3 regions of the Halomonas caseinilytica genome follow, and region 2 is predicted to be linked to each of the others. Evidence: riboswitches for the same ligand, from Rfam matches in the RefSeq annotation. Region 2 holds a riboswitch; each other region holds the start of a gene.
The links. A riboswitch is a leader RNA that binds a small molecule or an ion and turns the genes downstream of it on or off. The one in region 2 is predicted to bind thiamine pyrophosphate.
Positions count from the first base shown of each region.

Region 1: it holds a riboswitch for thiamine pyrophosphate, as region 2 does, so the genes downstream of both, thiM (hydroxyethylthiazole kinase) here and thiC (phosphomethylpyrimidine synthase ThiC) in region 2, are expected to answer to the same signal.
Region 3: it holds a riboswitch for thiamine pyrophosphate, as region 2 does, so the genes downstream of both, HSDC_RS11400 (SLC5/6 family protein) here and thiC (phosphomethylpyrimidine synthase ThiC) in region 2, are expected to answer to the same signal.

Region 1 covers NZ_BDEO01000018.1:76,384-81,896, reverse strand. Annotated here, with positions in the region: gene HSDC_RS16060 (serine hydrolase) at 1-507, shown strand, start outside; gene HSDC_RS16055 (DMT family transporter) at 680-1,555, shown strand; gene thiE (thiamine phosphate synthase) at 1,564-2,202, opposite strand; gene thiM (hydroxyethylthiazole kinase) at 2,192-2,998, opposite strand; TPP riboswitch at 3,032-3,132, opposite strand; gene HSDC_RS16035 (peroxiredoxin) at 3,574-4,212, opposite strand; gene HSDC_RS16030 (C40 family peptidase) at 4,459-4,962, opposite strand; gene HSDC_RS16025 (DUF6482 family protein) at 5,045-5,389, opposite strand.
Region 2 covers NZ_BDEO01000001.1:226,543-232,055, reverse strand. Annotated here, with positions in the region: gene HSDC_RS01010 (OpgD/OpgG family glucan biosynthesis protein) at 1-1,205, shown strand, start outside; gene mdoH (glucans biosynthesis glucosyltransferase MdoH) at 1,192-3,102, shown strand; TPP riboswitch at 3,147-3,290, shown strand; gene tenA (thiaminase II) at 3,362-4,030, shown strand; TPP riboswitch at 4,239-4,349, shown strand; gene thiC (phosphomethylpyrimidine synthase ThiC) at 4,430-5,513, shown strand, end outside.
Region 3 covers NZ_BDEO01000009.1:75,631-81,143, reverse strand. Annotated here, with positions in the region: gene HSDC_RS11405 (amino acid deaminase) at 154-1,365, shown strand; TPP riboswitch at 1,646-1,754, shown strand; gene HSDC_RS11400 (SLC5/6 family protein) at 1,744-3,159, shown strand; gene HSDC_RS11395 (TenA family protein) at 3,146-3,850, shown strand; gene ilvD (dihydroxy-acid dehydratase) at 4,000-5,513, shown strand, end outside.

The sequences.
Region 1 (5,513 bases), on a different contig from region 2:
GCCGACAATGCCTCCGCGGCCGACTCGCAGCCTGCCAGCTCGCCTTCCCGGGATGAGGTCATCGCGACGGCCGATACGGGCGTTGGGGGAGCGACATCGACACCCGAGCCGGTCTCGACCTCTGAACCGGCCATGGCGTCGGCGTCCGAGCGGAGTGCCTCGCCACGGCCGGCATCCACGGTGTCTGTTGCTTCGACGGCGCGCCATGATGCCGACCCGATCCGTCGCGTTGTCGATCAGCAAGAGGCGGCGTCGGCGAGCCCGGGAGGTTGGGGCGTACAGGTCGGTGCCTTCAGCAATGCCGATCATGCGCGGAGCCTGGCGGCCCGGGCCGCGGAACGCCTGACCGCCGAGCTGGCCGATGCCCGTGTGGCGGTCCCGCATGTCGCCGAGGCCGGCGTCTATCGGGCGCGACTGGTGGACATGCAGGAAGGGCAGGCGCGTAGCGCTTGCAGACGCTTGCAGGCACAGGGGATGGATTGCATGGTCGTGCAGGCCTCTCTCTAGTCAGGCAGCCCCTTCGGTAAGCGCTGAACGTCCATGGGCGGGGTTGTCGCCACCCGCCGAAGCCATTAGCTTGGTAGCCAAGTTGACATCGCCCCGCTGGCCTCGCCGGCGGGGTGGTTTTTTTGGTTCATCCACGAGGCCCGGCGCGGGGCAACAATGCTAGGGAGGTGAGATGTCATCATCGTTCAAGGGCATCTTGTGCATGTGCGGTGGGGTTCTGTGCCTGGCGCTGGGCGATGCCATTACCAAGTGGCTCGGCGAGACGCACTCTCCGTTGCAGATCATCTTCTTTCGTACCCTGGTGTCGCTGCCGCTGATTGCGCTGATCGCCCGTTTCAATGGCGGACTACGCAAGTTGTCGACGCGCCGCCCCGGCATTCATCTGATGCGTGGCCTGATCTTCACCGGGACCATGATCTGCTTCATGTGGGGGCTGACCCTGCTGCCGCTTGCCGAGACCACGGCCATCGCCTTTGCCGCACCGTTGTTCGTGAACCTGCTGTCGGTGCCGCTGCTCGGCGAGCGGGTCGATCGAACCACCTTGCTGGCCACTTGCCTGGGGTTTGTCGGCGTGCTGGTGGTGGTACGACCGGGAGGCAGCAGCTTCCAGCCGGCGGCTCTGATCGTGGTCGGGGCGGCGATCTTCTATGCCCTGACGATGATCACCGCGCGTCGTTATGGCGACCGCGAGCACCTCTGGGCCATGGTCTTCTATACCACCCTGGTGCCGATGCTGGTGTCGGCGGTCACCCTGCCCTGGGTATGGCAGATGCCGGCGCCCATTCACTGGCCGTTCTTCCTGCTGGCTGGCGTGCTGGGGGTCGGTGCCATGATCGGGCTGACCCTGGCGTTTCGTTATGCGCCGGCGGCACTCGCCGCTCCCTTCGACTACACGGCGTTGCTCTGGGCCGTGCTGCTGGGCTGGTGGCTGTGGGATGAGGTGCCGGACCTGTGGGTGTTCGTCGGTGGTACCCTGATCATCGTCAGTGGTCTGGCAATCGCCTATCACGAGCGGCGGGTCGCTCTGAACCGCCGACCCACCGCCTGACGGCGAAGTCAGCGCCGGGGCATGCTGGAGGCCGCGGGCTGAAAGAAGTCCCGGGCCGCGGCCTCCGGGTCCGGCTTGCCGCAGATCGCCGAGATCACCGCCAGGCCATTGGCGCCGGTCTGGCGCACGGCCTCGACATGTTCGGCCTTCAGGCCGCCGATGGCCACCGTGGGCAGGGGGCTGGCATCGACCAGGGCGGCCAGGCCCTCGAAGCCGAGGGGGGCGGCGTGATCGTGCTTGCTGGGTGTGGCGAAGACTGGCCCCAGGCCCAGATAGTCGAGTTTGCCCGCTTCGATCCTGGCAAGCTGTTCGTGAGTCTGTACCGAGAGGCCGAGGGTGGCGTCCGGACCAAGGGCGGCCCGGGCGTCGTCGACGTCGCCGTCGTCCTGGCCGATGTGCAGGCCATCCGCGCCACTTGCCAGGGCCACTTCCAGCCGATCATTGATCAGCAGGGGAACACCGCTGCCCGCCAGGACAGTCTTCAAGCGTCGTGCCACCGGCACCAGCTCGGCATCGCTGGCGTGCTTGTCGCGCAGTTGCACCAGGGTCACGCCTCCGCGCACGGCGGCAGCAACGGTGTCTTCCAGCCCCCGTTCGGCGCACATTTCGGGGTCGGTGACCAGGTAGAGAGAAAGGTCAAGTCGCATGGGTGATCTCCAGTTGGGCACGGGCCGTCAGGGTGTTGGCGTCGAGGGCATGCAGGGCATCGAGGAAGGCCACGGCGAAACTGCCGGGACCCGAGGCATGCTCTCCGGCGATGCTGCCGGCCACGGCGTAGCTGGCCAGTGCCGCCACACAGGCGTCGAACGGCTCCTCGCCGATGGCCAGGTGGGCGCCCACCACGCCGGTCAGGGCACAGCCCAGTGTGGTGACGAGTGGCATGAGGGCATGCCCGCCGGCCACACGGGCCAGGCGCTTGCCGTCGGTGACGAGGTCGGTCTCGCCGGTGACCGCGACGACCGCGCCGGTACGTCGGGCCAGCACCACGGCGGCACGCTCCGCCGCCTCGGTGGTGTCGGTGCTGTCCACGCCCTGGCCACCACGGCCTTGTTCGGCCAGGGCCATGATTTCCGAGGCATTGCCACGCACCGCAGTCGGTGACAGTGCCAGCAGCCGGGCGCCGGCCTCGCGGCGCAGGGCCGTGGCTCCCACCGCCACTGGATCGAGCACCCAGGGCGTTCCGGCGTCAGTGGCGGCGCGGGCGGCATCTTCCATGGCATTCACCCAGTCGGGCGACAGCGTGCCGATGTTGAGCGTCACGGCGCCGGCCAGGGCGGCAAACTCCCCGACTTCCTCGCGCGCATGAGCCATGGCCGGCGAGGCCCCATGCGCCAGCAGCACATTGGCCATGGTGTTCATGGCGACATGATTGGTGATGTTGTGAACCAGTGGGCGGGTCTCGCGCACGCGGCCCAGGTGGTGAGCGAGATCGATGGTATGCATGGCGCCTCCCGGGCGGCGGGAGGTGCTGGCCCCGGAAGGGCCGGCACGACTCCCTCCGCCGGCATTATCCGGGTCAGGTGATGAGGGTGCGTCTCAGCCGGGCGGCATGGCGTCCGGCGCCCCTGTCGTCGACCTTCTACTATCCGTGCCCGGTCGGGGCCTGTAAAGAGGGGTCAGGCGAGTTGCAGGACGGCCAGGGTGAGCAGGCAGGCATGCGTGAGGCTGTGCAGCAGGGAGGCGGGGTTGGTCTCGGGGTATCGGTATCGCCGTCTTCATCGGTGAAAAGCAGGATGGCAACGGCCGAGGCGAGGCCCAACAGCCCTAGCGGCAGACCACCGACTTCCCAGCAGGCGATCACCCAACCCAGGGCCAGCGTCAGGACGCCGGCCAGGATGAGGCCTCCGGCGCGATAGCGAGTTGCCTCGGAGGCGGGTAAAGCATGATGCGTCATCATCGTGCGTTCCTCACGCGTTGCAGCAAGGGAGCGCAAGCATAGCCCCCATTGTTTTAACGGGGCTTGAATGTTCAATGACAGCGTCATGAAGCGGTGGCGACCTCGGCCGCCACCGTGTCGATCAAGAGCGCTTGGGCTGCTTGACCAGGCGCAGATAAGGCTTCTGCTCGTCCCAGCCTTCCGGGAAGAGCGTCTTGGCTTCCTCGTTGCTCACGGCGGGAACGATGATGCAGTCGTCGCCGTCCTGCCAGTTCACCGGGGTGGCCAGCTTGTGCTCGTCGGTGAGCTGCAGGCTGTCGAGCACGCGCAGCACCTCGGCGAAGTTGCGGCCGGTGCTGGCCGGGTAGGTGATGGTCAGGCGGATCTTCTTGTTCGGGTCGATGATGAAGACGCTACGCACCGTCAGGGTGTCGTTGGCATTGGGGTGAATCATGCCGTAGAGGTTGCTGACCTTGCGGTCGCTGTCTGCCAGCAGCGGGAAGTTCAACCCTTGGCCCTGGGTTTCCTGAATGTCGCCGGCCCAGGCTTCATGATCCTCGAGCGGGTCCACGGACAGGCCGATCGCCTTGGTGTTGCGCTTGTCGAACTCCGGCTTGAGCCGCGAGACTTCGCCGAGCTCGGTGGTGCACACCGGGGTGAAGTCCTTGGGGTGCGAGAACAGGATGACCCAGTTGTCTCCGGCCCACTCGTGGAAATTGATGGTGCCAGCGGTGCTTTCCTGGGTGAAATCTGGCGCGATGTCGCCGAGTTGCAGTGACATATCAGGCTCCTATCAGTTGAGTTGATGGCATCGAGAGACGGTGCCGGTTCGACGGCTTCAAGCATTGCACGATGAAGGCGCCGGTGGAAACAACCGCTGGCCATATGCTCAGTCGAATTCACGCTTAGCTTCGAGACGGCAGAGCGCAAGATGTAAGCGCAAAGAGGTCGTTTACGTGCGCCAAATGAGCCCCTCGAGCTGCAATCCAGCGCCGATATGGCCGAGCGAAGTCGTTCATGACGCTCGCTAGGGCGCTGGGGCGGCGGCGCCGAGATATCGCTTCTGCCAGTATTCCAGCCCCACTGGTGTGGTCGTGACGCGTCGCCCGCGGCCGGGGGCGTGGATCATCTGGTCATGGCCCAGGTAGATGCCCACGTGACTGGCATTGCCGTCTCCGGCGGTGTCGAAGAACAGCAGGTCGCCCGGGCGCGCCTCATCGATCGGCGGCAGGGTCTCGAATTGCCGACGGGAGGTGCGCGGGACACTGATGCCCGCTCGGGCGTAGGCGAGTTGCACCAGTCCCGAGCAGTCCAGGCCTCTCGGTGTGTCGCCGCCGAAACGATAGGGCGTTCCGAGTGCCTGGCGCGCTTCGGAGAGGATCATGGCGCGCTCCATGGAGAGGTTGCCGTCATCGCGGGTGGCCAGGTCGGGGCCGGCGCAACCGGCCAGCCACAGGAGGAGCAACAGCGCCAGGGGCCATCTCGGCAGGTGTGGCGCGGAACGGTGCAGGTAGGTGGATCGTCGCGGCATGTGTGCTCCGAGCAGGGCTATCCAGATGTTTCGGCCGGTCGTCCCGAAACAGATTAGCCCGTGATGTCGGCGCTGGCGAGTATTAGCGGAAGGCGATGCGCGTGCCGTGAGTCAAGCGTTCCTCGGGTGTCATGGCGTGTCCTGGCACGCCGATCATTTCGTCGCCGCATTGATCGTCCCAAGTCAGGACGCCATGGGTCAGCCCGAGTTCGCCGAGGCGTTCGCGAATCTCACCGGTGCCCGAATAGGTGCAGGTATGCCCTGCCTTGTCGGTGAGGGTGGATACGCCGTTGGCATGGTGGAGGCGCACCGTGTAGATCCCATCCTGGGATTCCACCTCGACGATGGGCGAGAACCCGTGAGCCAGGGCGTGGGAGAGTTGCTTGTAGGTGATGCGATCACCCGGGGAGAGGTCGCTGGCGGCCATGATGAGCCCCTTCGCATGGTGGTCTCTTCCCTCAATGTAGAATCCCGTCGGGCGTATCGCCATTCTGCTCCTGGGGTGGAAATTCTGGTGTCTTGCCCCCATTCAGGCATCTCGATCCATATGC
Region 2 (5,513 bases):
CATCGCACTTCCGTTACGACGGCGAGACCGACGAGCTCGCCAAGCTCGATCTCGACGACCTGGGCTATGCGGGCTTCCGCCTCCACTATCCCTTGAACAGTGGCGAGTACCGCGACGAGTTCATGGTCTTTCTCGGCGCCTCGTACTTCCGCATGGTGGGTCGAGGCCAGGGGTACGGCCTCTCTTCCCGAGGCCTGGCCATCGATACTGCAGAACCCCACGGTGAGGAATTCCCCGCCTTTCGCGAATTCTGGCTGGTCAAGCCCGAACCGGACGCGACCCGCATGACCGTGCTGGCGTTGCTCAACAGCCCCTCGCTGACCGGTGCCTACCGCTTCGACATCGACCCCGGCAGCCAGACCGTCGTCGATACCGAAGCCCGCCTCTTTGCCCGCGAGGACGTCGGCAAGCTCGGCATCGCTCCGCTCACCAGCATGTTCATGCACGGCGGTATCGCCAACTATCCGGCCGACGACTATCGCCTGCGGGTCCATGATTCCAGCGGCCTGGCATTGCATACCGGCAGCGGCGAACGTATCTGGCGACCGCTGAGCAACCCCGACAAGCTGCATATCTCGAGCCTGCAGGATACCGCCCCGCGGGGATTCGGCCTGGTCCAGCGGCCTCGGCACTTCGACGGCTACCTCGACGCCGAGGCCCACTACGAAACTCGGCCCAGCGAATGGGTCACCCCTCTGGACGACTGGGGCAAGGGTCACCTCGAACTGGTCGAGATCCCCTCCGACAGCGAGGCCAATGACAACATCACCGCTTACTGGGTCCCCGAACAGTCGCTCGAGGCCGGGCAATCACGCACCTTCCGCTATCGATTGCGCACCTTCGGCGCCACGCCCCCCGATCAGCGGCTCGCCCATGTCATTCGCAGCCGCCAGGGCTGGGGCGCCATGCCGGGCCAGGACGATCCGCCCCCAACCAGCCAGCGCCACTTCATCGTCGACTTCCAGGGCCCCTCTCTCGAGGATCTCGATGCCGACCAACCGGTGGAGGCACGGCTGACGACCTCCCACGGCGAAATTCTCGAGCCGCGCGTCCAGCGCCTGCCCGGCGACAACACCTGGCGCGCCAACTTCCGGCTCTCCCCGGAAGACGGCACGCCGGCCGACATGCGCCTGGCCCTGACACTTCACGGTGAACCCCTGACCGAAACCTGGAACTATGTCTGGTATCCCGATGAGCGACGTTGACTCCCGAGCCATCGCGGCCCCCGTTCCTTTCCGGCGCACGCGTCGCCTGGTCTTTGCCCTGCTGGTCGCCGCCACGACCAGCCTGGGGCTGTGGACCATGTTCCGCATCCTCCACGTCGGCGGCTTGACGCCCCTGGAACTCGTCATCCTGGGGCTGTTCGCCGTGACCTTCGGCTGGATCGCCATCGCTTTCTGGAGCGGCATCATCGGCTTCGCGCTGACGCTGACCGGCCGTGACCCCCTCAGCCTGGCCAAGGCGTCGCCGCCCCGACCGCCCAAGGATGTGCATTCGCGTACCGTACTGGTCATGCCGATCCACAACGAGGATGTCGAGCGAGTGGCCGCCGGTCTCGAGGCCACCTGCCGGGACCTGCCCCCTGTCACCGAAGCACGACACATCGAGGCCTTCGTGCTCAGCGACAGCACCGACGCCGAGACGATCGCCCGAGAACGCACCACCATGGCCGCACTGCAGCATCGCCTCGCCGACCATTGCCAGCTCCACTACCGCCACCGCAACAGCAATGCCGGTCGCAAGGCCGGCAATCTCGGTGACTTCTGCCAGCGCTGGGGACGACACTACGATTTCATGCTGGTGCTCGACGCCGACAGCGTGATGAGCGGCGACACGGTGCACGAGCTGATCGCGGAGATGGAAGCCAACCCACGCCTTGGCCTGCTGCAGACGGTACCGATCCCGGTTCGCCAGGACAGCCTGTTCGGCCGCGCCAACCAATTCGCCGCCGCGGTCTATGCGCCCATGCTCGCCACCGGGTTGAGCTTCTGGCAGTCCGACGCCGCCAACTACTTCGGGCACAATGCCATCATGCGCGTCGAGGCCTTCACCCGGCATTGCGGACTCCCGGAACTGCCCGGCCGTCCGCCGCTCGGCGGCGACATCCTGAGCCACGACTTCGTCGAGGCCGCCTTGCTCCGGCGTGCCGGCTGGGAAGTGCGCATGCGCACCGACCTGGGCGGCAGCTTCGAGGAAATGCCGAGCCATATCCTCGATTACGCCAAGCGTGATCGCCGCTGGGTCCAGGGCAACCTGCAACACCTTCGACTGCTGGGAGGCAGCGGCCTGCACATGGTCAGCCGTGTGCACTTCCTGTGCGGTGCCCTGGCCTATCTGTCATCGCTGATCTGGCTGGCAATCCTGGTGGTCAGCACCATTGATGCCCTGATGCGCGCCCTGATCGAGCCCAACTTCTTCACGTCCAATGCCCAGCTCTTTCCCGACTGGCCGATCGCCCCACCCAACCTGATCATGCCATTGCTGGGTGGCACCCTGGCGATGCTGCTGATGCCCAAGGTCCTGGGCGTCTGCCTGGCCCTGCGCAAGCACCCGGACCACTACGGCGGCCGAACCCGGCTGGTGAACAGCGCCCTGCTGGAAGCCCTGTTCGCCATGCTGATCGCTCCCTTGATGATGGTCTTCCACAGTCGCTTCGTGATCGAAGTACTCATCGGGCGCACCGTCGCCTGGAACCCCCAATCCCGCGAGGGGCGAGCTCTTCCCTGGCGCGAGGCGCTACGCCACACCTGGCCTGGCACCCTGGCCGGCGTCTGCTGGGCCTGGGCCACCTGGTGGTACACGCCGACCTTCTTCTGGTGGCTGACACCGGTATGGCTGGGTCTGATGCTGGCAGCCCCCCTGGTTCGCCTGAGCAGCAGTCTCACCATCGGCCGGCGTCTACGGCAACGCGGCCTGTTACTGGTTCCCAGTGAGACGACACCGCCCACCGTGCTTCAAGAACTGACGCTGCCGACACCCGTCGAGGGCGACGCCGAACCGGCGCCCCCGCCGGTGGAACATCCCCGCGACATGCCGCTCCAGTCGTTTTCGCGGGATTGGGCACGCCGCCTGCCCGCTCAGGGACAGGGCATCGGCAAGTGACGACGAGGACTTTTCATTGCCGAGCAAACTGCTAGACTGAGGCTACTCGCTTGACGGGGTGCCGGTTGGGCCGGCTGAGATGACGCGCGTTCGCGACGAACACAGCGTTGATCCCGTGGAACCTGATCCGGGTAGGTGCGACCTCGTGCGCACGTGAACCGGCGTAGGGAATCAGGCGGTGGACTCGACCTCTCCGCTTGTCAGTCCTCCCTCCTTGTTTCGCTTCGCCCACCTTCCGGATCCCGACACCGGAGACATGATGGGTTATCGTTTCAGCGACCTGACCGACGCCTGCCAGCAGGACTGGCGCGCCTATATCGAGCACGATTTCGTCCGCTCCCTCGGCAACGGCAGCCTCGAGCCGGCAGCCTTTCGCCACTACCTGCAGCAGGATTACCTGTTCCTGATCCATTTCTCTCGGGCCTATGCCCTGGCCGCCTACAAGAGCCACGACCTGAACGAGCTGCGCCATGCCTTCGAGGGGCTCAAGACCATCCTCGACGTGGAACTCGACCTGCACGTGGGATTCTGCCGCGAATGGGGCATTTCCAAGGATGACCTGGCCAGGCTACCCGAAGCCCGCGCCACCCTGGCCTACACCCGCTACGTACTGGACACCGGCAATCGCGGCGACCTGCTCGACCTGCACGTGGCGCTCGCCCCCTGCCTGGTGGGTTACGGCGAAATCGCCAACTGGCTGAATGCACGCCAGGACACCATACGCGGCGGCGACAACCCCTTCGATGCCTGGATCGCCATGTACGAAAGCGACGACTTCCAAGGCGCCATGCGCGACGAAGTCGCCTGGCTCGATGCCCGCCTGGCAGAGGTCACGCCCGAGCGTTTCGCACGTCTGGCCACCATCTTCCGCGACGCCACCCGACTGGAGATCGACTTCTGGCAAATGGGGCTGGATGGCGCAAACTAGCCCACTGCCTTGATATCCATTGCCGGCTGCGCGGACGCAAGGGGCATCGGAGACAGGTCGTAGAGGAGGTCCTACGCCATGAATGGCGTAGGTAGCGCCCAGGGATGGGTTCATAGCGCCTCCTCGTAGACCTGTCACCGGATCAGCCCCGGGCTCCAGGCAGAGACTTCCCGGCACTGAACCCGTCCGCCAGCAACGGCGGGCAACACCACGCTTGACGGGGTGCCGTTGACGACGGCTGAGATCATGCGGAGACAGCATGGATCCCGTTGAACCTGAACTGGCTAGGACCAGCGTAGGGATCAAGCGACACGCCGTCGGGCCTTCCCGCCCGGCTGCCAATGTCCTTCCCAGCTGTCCTCCCTGAACAACATCATCCAAGCAAAGGGAGACCGACCGATGGCAAAGACCGACCATTTTCTCGCCGAAAGCGCGCGCGTCGACGACGCCGCCATTCAGGCCCTGCCCGGCTCGCGCAAGATCTTCGTGGAAGGCTCGCGTCCGGACATCCGAGTGCCCTTCCGTGAAATTTCCCTGTCCCCGACCCAGACTTCCGGTCCCGACGAGGACAATCCTCCACTGCTGGTCTACGACACCTCTGGCCCCTATACCGACCCCGAGGCCAGCATCGACCTGCGTCGTGGCCTGCCCGAACTGCGCCGCGCCTGGATCGAGGAGCGCGGCGACACCGAACGCCTCGACGGCCCAACCTCCGAGTACGGCCAGCGCCGCGCCAATGACCCGATGCTCGCTCCGCTGCGCTTCGATCTGACCCGTACACCCCGCCGCGCCAAGCCCGGTCGCAACGTCACCCAGCTTCACTATGCGCGCCAGGGCATCATCACGCCCGAGATGGAGTTCATCGCCATCCGCGAGAACCAGCGCCGGCAAGCGCTGGGTACCGAAGAGGTCGAGCGCATCCTCGGCCATCAGCACGCTGGCGAAAGCTTCGGCGCCCGCCTGCCCGAGGAGATCACCCCCGAATTCGTGCGTGCCGAAGTGGCCGCCGGACGCGCCATCATTCCCAACAACATCAACCACCCGGAATCCGAGCCAATGATCATCGGCCGCAACTTCCTGGTGAAGATCAACGGTAACCTGGGCAACTCGGCGGTGACCTCGTCCATCGAGGACGAGGTCGACAAGATGACCTGGGGCATCCGCTGGGGCGCGGATACCATCATGGATCTCTCTACCGGCCAGAACATCCACGAGACTCGCGAGTGGATCATCCGCAACGCCCCGGTGCCGATCGGCACCGTGCCCATCTACCAGGCGCTCGAGAAGGTCAAGGGCGTGGCCGAGGACCTGACCTGGGAGGTGTTCCGCGACACCCTGATCGAACAGGCCGAACAAGGCGTGGACTACTTCACCATTCATGCTGGCGTGCTGCTGCGCTACGTGCCGCTGACCGCCAAGCGCACCACCGGCATCGTCTCGCGCGGTGGCTCGATCATGGCCAAGTGGTGCCTCTACCATCATC
Region 3 (5,513 bases), on a different contig from region 2:
GTGTGGCCAATGGCCTCGAGAGTGGCTGTGGTTGTCTGTCGAATACGTTATGGTATTTTCTAACAACAAATCAATATCTGTGAAAGTTTTTATCAGGCCGGCCGTCGGACAGGCATTTCGCAAGGCCGAGGCCCGCAAACGAGGAGTGACGAGATGCACGAGACGGCGCCGAAGATGGGCAACAAGGGAACCCCGGAATCCGGGGCTTCACTGCTGGAGGGCGTGAGCCTGCCGGCAGCCGCGATACAGGCGGCGCCGTTGGCGCACAACCTGGCGTGGATGCAGCGTTTCGCCGAGGCGCATGGCGCCCAGTTGGCGCCGCACGGCAAGACCACCATGACGCCCGAGCTGTTTCGCCGTCAGCTCGAGGCCGGCGCCTGGGGAATCACCCTGGCCACCGCGCCACAGTGCCGCGCGGCCTTCGTCAGCGGGGTCGAACGGTTACTGATGGCCAACCAGCTGGTGGGATGTGCCAACATGGCGATCATCGCCGATCTGCTCGAAGCCGGCGCCGATTTTTACTGCGTGGTCGACGGCGAGGACAATGCTCGGGCCCTGGGGCGCTTCTTCGACGAGCGCGGCCTGACCCTCAAGGTATTGATCGAGCTGGGCGTCGAAGGCGGGCGCACTGGCTGTCGTTCCGTCGAGGCGGTGAGCGAGCTGGCTCGAGTCGTCGACGCTGAACCGGGCCTGGCGCTGGCCGGCATGGAGGGCTACGAGGGAGTGGTGCATGCCGAAGACCCGGTGCCGGCGATTCGCGATTACGCCGCCCGGCTGATCGAGGCCGCTCGTCGCTTGGATGGCGAGGGTCGGTTTACCGTGGATGCCCCGATCATCACCGCCTCGGGGTCGGCCTGGTATGACCTGATCGCCGAGGCTTTCGATGCCGCCGAACTGCGTTCACGCTTCACGCCGGTGATCCGTCCTGGCTGCTATGTAGTGCACGATCACGGCATCTACCGCCAGGCTCAGCGTGGTGTGCTGTCGCGTCGGCCCGATCTGCACGAAGGGTTGCGACCGGCGCTCGAGGTCTTCGCCCAGATACAGTCGTTGCCCGAGCCGGGGCTGGCGATCATCGCGCTCGGCAAGCGGGACATCGGCTTCGATCACCTGCCCGAGCCGCTGCGCCGCTATCGTGAGGGCGGCTCGGCGGACGAGGCCCTGAGCGTCGAAGGCTGGGAGCTCACCAAGCTGATGGACCAGCACGCCTTCATCCGCCTGCCCGAGGGCGCCGACGATGTCCGGGTCGGCGATGTGGTGGCCTTCGGGGCTTCCCACCCTTGCCTGACCTTCGACAAGTGGCGGCGGATCTGCCTGGTCGATGAGCGGCTGAGGGTGACCGAGATGCTCGAGACGGCGTTCTGAGCGACTGCCCGGAACTATCGAGGATCAAGAACGATATCCGCCAGGGGCAAAATCAATCCGTCGACAAGCCTGCGAGGAGGCGCTGTGAATACCTCCCTGTACGCTACCGACGCCATTCCTTGGCGTCGGACCTCCTCTTCGGCTTGTCCCCGGTGCCTCTTTGTCATGCCCAGCCGAGCCACTGTTCGTCTTCCACTGCTGAGTGTGGCATGCTGTCGGGCGGTCCTTTCGGGCCGTCATGCGCACGGGGATTTCTGCACCCTGTGCCCCACAATTCATTCACTGTCGCCAGGGGAGTCTCGTACCGACGGGGCTGAGAGAGCGCGTGGCGCTGACCCTGGAACCTGATCCGGTTCACACCGGCGGAGGAAGTGCGACATGCCTTACCTGACGTCAGCCGTGCTTGGCGCGGCGCTGCTGTGTTTTGCCTATCTGGGCCTGCGGGCTCGCCGGGCCGATGGCCCCCTCGACGACTATGTGACGGCGCGGAACTCCCAGAGTGCCCGCTCGCTGGGCGTGTCATTCCTGGCTTCGGGCATGGGCGCCTGGATTCTCTTCGCGCCACCGGAAATCGGTGCCATGGTGGGGCCGTTGGCGCTGGCCGGCTATGCGATCGGCTCCTCCTTACCCTTTATCGTGCTGAGTCTGTATGGCCCGGTGATCCGTCGTTATCTGCCCGAGGGGCGCAGCATCGGCGAGTTCGCCGAGGCGTGCTACGGGCAGGGCGTGCGCCGCTGGGTCACGCTTGTCTCGATTCTTTACATGGCCTGTTTCCTGGCCGCCGAGTTGACGGCCATCGGCGCGATCGCCTCCTTGCTGTCCGAGGTGCCGTCGTGGCTGGTGGTGATGGGGGTAGCGGTGGCCACCCTGGTGTACACGGCCGTGGGCGGGCTGCGCGCCAGCCTGGCCACGGATCGCTGGCAGGGCTGGCTGTTGCTGGCGCTCCTGGTGCTGGTGGTTGGCGTGGTGATCTGGGTGCTGCCGCCCTTGCCGGAGAACGCTGAAATGCCGACCGCGCCTTCGGTGAATGCGCTCTCGGTGGCCCTGACCCTGATCATCGCGGTCACGGCGGCAGAGCTGTTCCACCAGGGCTATTGGCAGCGCGTCTGGGCCGCCGAGACGAATCGTGCACTGGGACGCGGCGCTCTGCTGGGTGGGGCCGGTGTGCTGCTGGTGATCATGGCCATCGGGGGGCTCGGCATGCTGGCCGTCATGCATGGGTTGCCGCTGGGCGAGCCGCCGATTCCCTTCTTCGCCCTGCTGGCCGAGGCGCCGAGCTGGCTGGGCGTGCCGGCACTGGTACTGGCCGTCACCTTGGTGGCCTCGAGCGTGGATACCCTGCAGAACGCCATTGCCTCGCTGGTGGTGGCTGGCTCCGGGCGCCGCGGCCTGTCCATCGGCACCGCCCGGTTGGTGACCGTGCTGCTGATGCTCCCGGTGGTGGTGGTCGCCTTGCAGGAGCTCTCCGTGCTGCGGCTGTTTTTGATCGCCGACCTGCTGTGTGCCGCCACTGTGGTGCCGGTATTGCTGGGTGTCTGGCATCGGATGAGCTCGGTGGCGGCGATGGCCGGCGGCGTGGCTGGCCTGGTCGGTGCGATCGTGCCTGGCTGGGTAACCCAGGGGAGCCTGATGGCAGGCGTACAGGCGGCCAGCTTCCCGGGCGGCATTCCCACGCTCTCGCCGTTTCTCTGCGCTCTGGTGGCGTCCACCCTGGTCAGTCTGTTGATTGCCTGGTGTTGGCCAGCCACACGCGCCCCTCTGTCGGCGAAGGAGGCACGTCATGACCACGCGTGACAGCTGGCGAGCCTGGGCCTCGGGCCGGAAAGCCCCTCGCATCACCGACTGGCTGCGCGAGATCAGCGAGCCCGACTGGTCCGCCACGGTGCACCACCCGCTGTTCGACGATCTGGCCGCCGGGCGTCTGGAGGGCAAGCGTTTCGCGGCCTACATGGTGCAGGACTATGGGTTCGTGGACCCCTTCACCGCCTTGATCGGTCACGCCATCGGTCATGCGCCGAGCATGGCGGATCGCGTGGTGCTGGGACAGTTCATGGGCATGTTGACCAGCGACGAGAACAGCACCTTCCAGCGTACCTTCGAGGCCTTTGGCGTGTCGGCCCGAGCCGACCACCTGCCGGCGACCCGTGATTTCCGGCACCTGCTTCACGAGGTCGGCATGGGCGGCCAGGCTTCCGCAAGTGGCCGCTATGCCGAGATACTGGCGGTGCTGGTGGTCACCGAATGGCTCTACCTGGCTTGGGCGACCCGGATTTCCCGGACCGAGGGCCTGCATCCACTGATGGGCGAGTGGATCGACCTGCATGACAACCCGGACTTCCAGGCTTTCGTCGACTGGCTGCGCCAGCGCCTGGACGAAGAGGCGGCCGGGCTCGATGACACCGACTTCTCGCGGATGGCCGAGCGCTTCCGCGAGACGGTGGCCAAGGAACTGGCGTTCCACGACGCCGTCCATCCCTGCCGCTGACGCTGTTGGGGAGGCCATCCTCGGCCACGAACGGGTTGTCAGCGCGGGCATGCCCGGTCACTCTCTGAAGGCCAGGCCTTTTACGCGAAAGGGCCCGCTCGTCGACTTTTTATATGACAACCAGGACTAGCGACCCGAGGAGAGCCCGCATGAGCGATACGCCAAGTGATGCACGTCGTCGATATTCCGCCCCGGTGGTAGATGGCGTCGGCAAGTCGGCCAGCCGCGCCATGTTACGTGCGGTCGGCTTTTCCGATGACGACTTCAGCAAGCCGCAGGTGGGCATTGCCTCGACCTGGAGCCAGGTCACGCCCTGCAACAGCCATCTCGCCGAACTGGCCGATCGGGCCAGTGCCGGGGCCGACGCGGCGGGTGGCAAAGGAGTGATCTTCAATACCATCACCATTTCCGATGGCATCGCCAACGGCACCGAGGGCATGAAGTACTCGCTGGTGTCGCGGGAGGTGATCGCCGACTCCATCGAGACGGTGGCCGGCTGCGAGGGCTTCGATGGCCTGGTGGCGCTGGGCGGCTGCGACAAGAACATGCCGGGGTGCCTGATGGGGCTGGCCCGATTGAATCGCTCCAGCGTCTTCGTCTATGGCGGTACCATCATGCCCGGCGCCGACCATACCGACCTGGTCTCGGTGTTCGAGGCCATGGGCGCCCACAGTCGAGGCGATCTCGATCTCATTGACGTGAAGCGCATCGAGGAGACGGCGATTCCCGGCCCCGGGGCCTGTGGCGGTATGTACACCGCCAACACCATGGCCTCGGCCATCGAGGCGTTGGGCATGAGCCTGCCGGGCAGCTCCGCCCAGAACGCCGTGTCGGACGAGAAGCGAGCCGACAGTCATGCGGCGGGGGAGGCCGTCTTGAACCTGCTCGAGCATGACATCAAGCCTTCGGACATCATGACCCGGGAGGCCTTCGAGAATGCCATCACGGTGGTGATCGCGCTGGGCGGCTCGACCAATGCCGTGCTGCATCTGATCGCCATGGCCGACACCATCGGCGTGCCGCTGGGTCTCGATGACTTCACCGCCATCGGCCGCCGTGTGCCGGTGCTTGCTGACCTGCGTCCCAGTGGGCACTACATGATGAGCGAGTTGGTCGCCATCGGCGGTATCCTGCCGCTGATGAAGACCCTGCTCGATGCCGGCCTGCTGCATGGCGATTGCCTGACGGTGACGGGGCGGACCCTGGCAGAGAACCTGGCCGATGTGGCGCCCTATCCCGAGGGCCAATCGATCATCGCCCCCCTCGAGGCACCGCTCAAGGACGAGAGCCATCTGCGCATCCTCTACGGCAATCTGGCGCCGGAGGGAGCTGTGGCCAAGATCACCGGCAAGGAAGGCACCCGGTTCACCGGCACGGCGCGGGTATTCGGCTCCGAGGAGCAGGCCCAGGTGAGCATCAACGACGGCGGCGTGGTGGCCGGCGATGTCGTGGTCATCCGTTACGAAGGGCCGCGTGGCGGGCCGGGCATGCGCGAGATGCTGACGCCGACCTCGGCGATCATGGGGCGAGGCCTCGGCGACCAGGTGGCCTTGATCACCGATGGGCGCTTCTCCGGTGGCAGCCACGGATTCGTGGTCGGTCACGTCACGCCCGAAGCCTTCGACGGCGGCCCCCTGGCGCTGCTGGAGGATGGCGACATCAT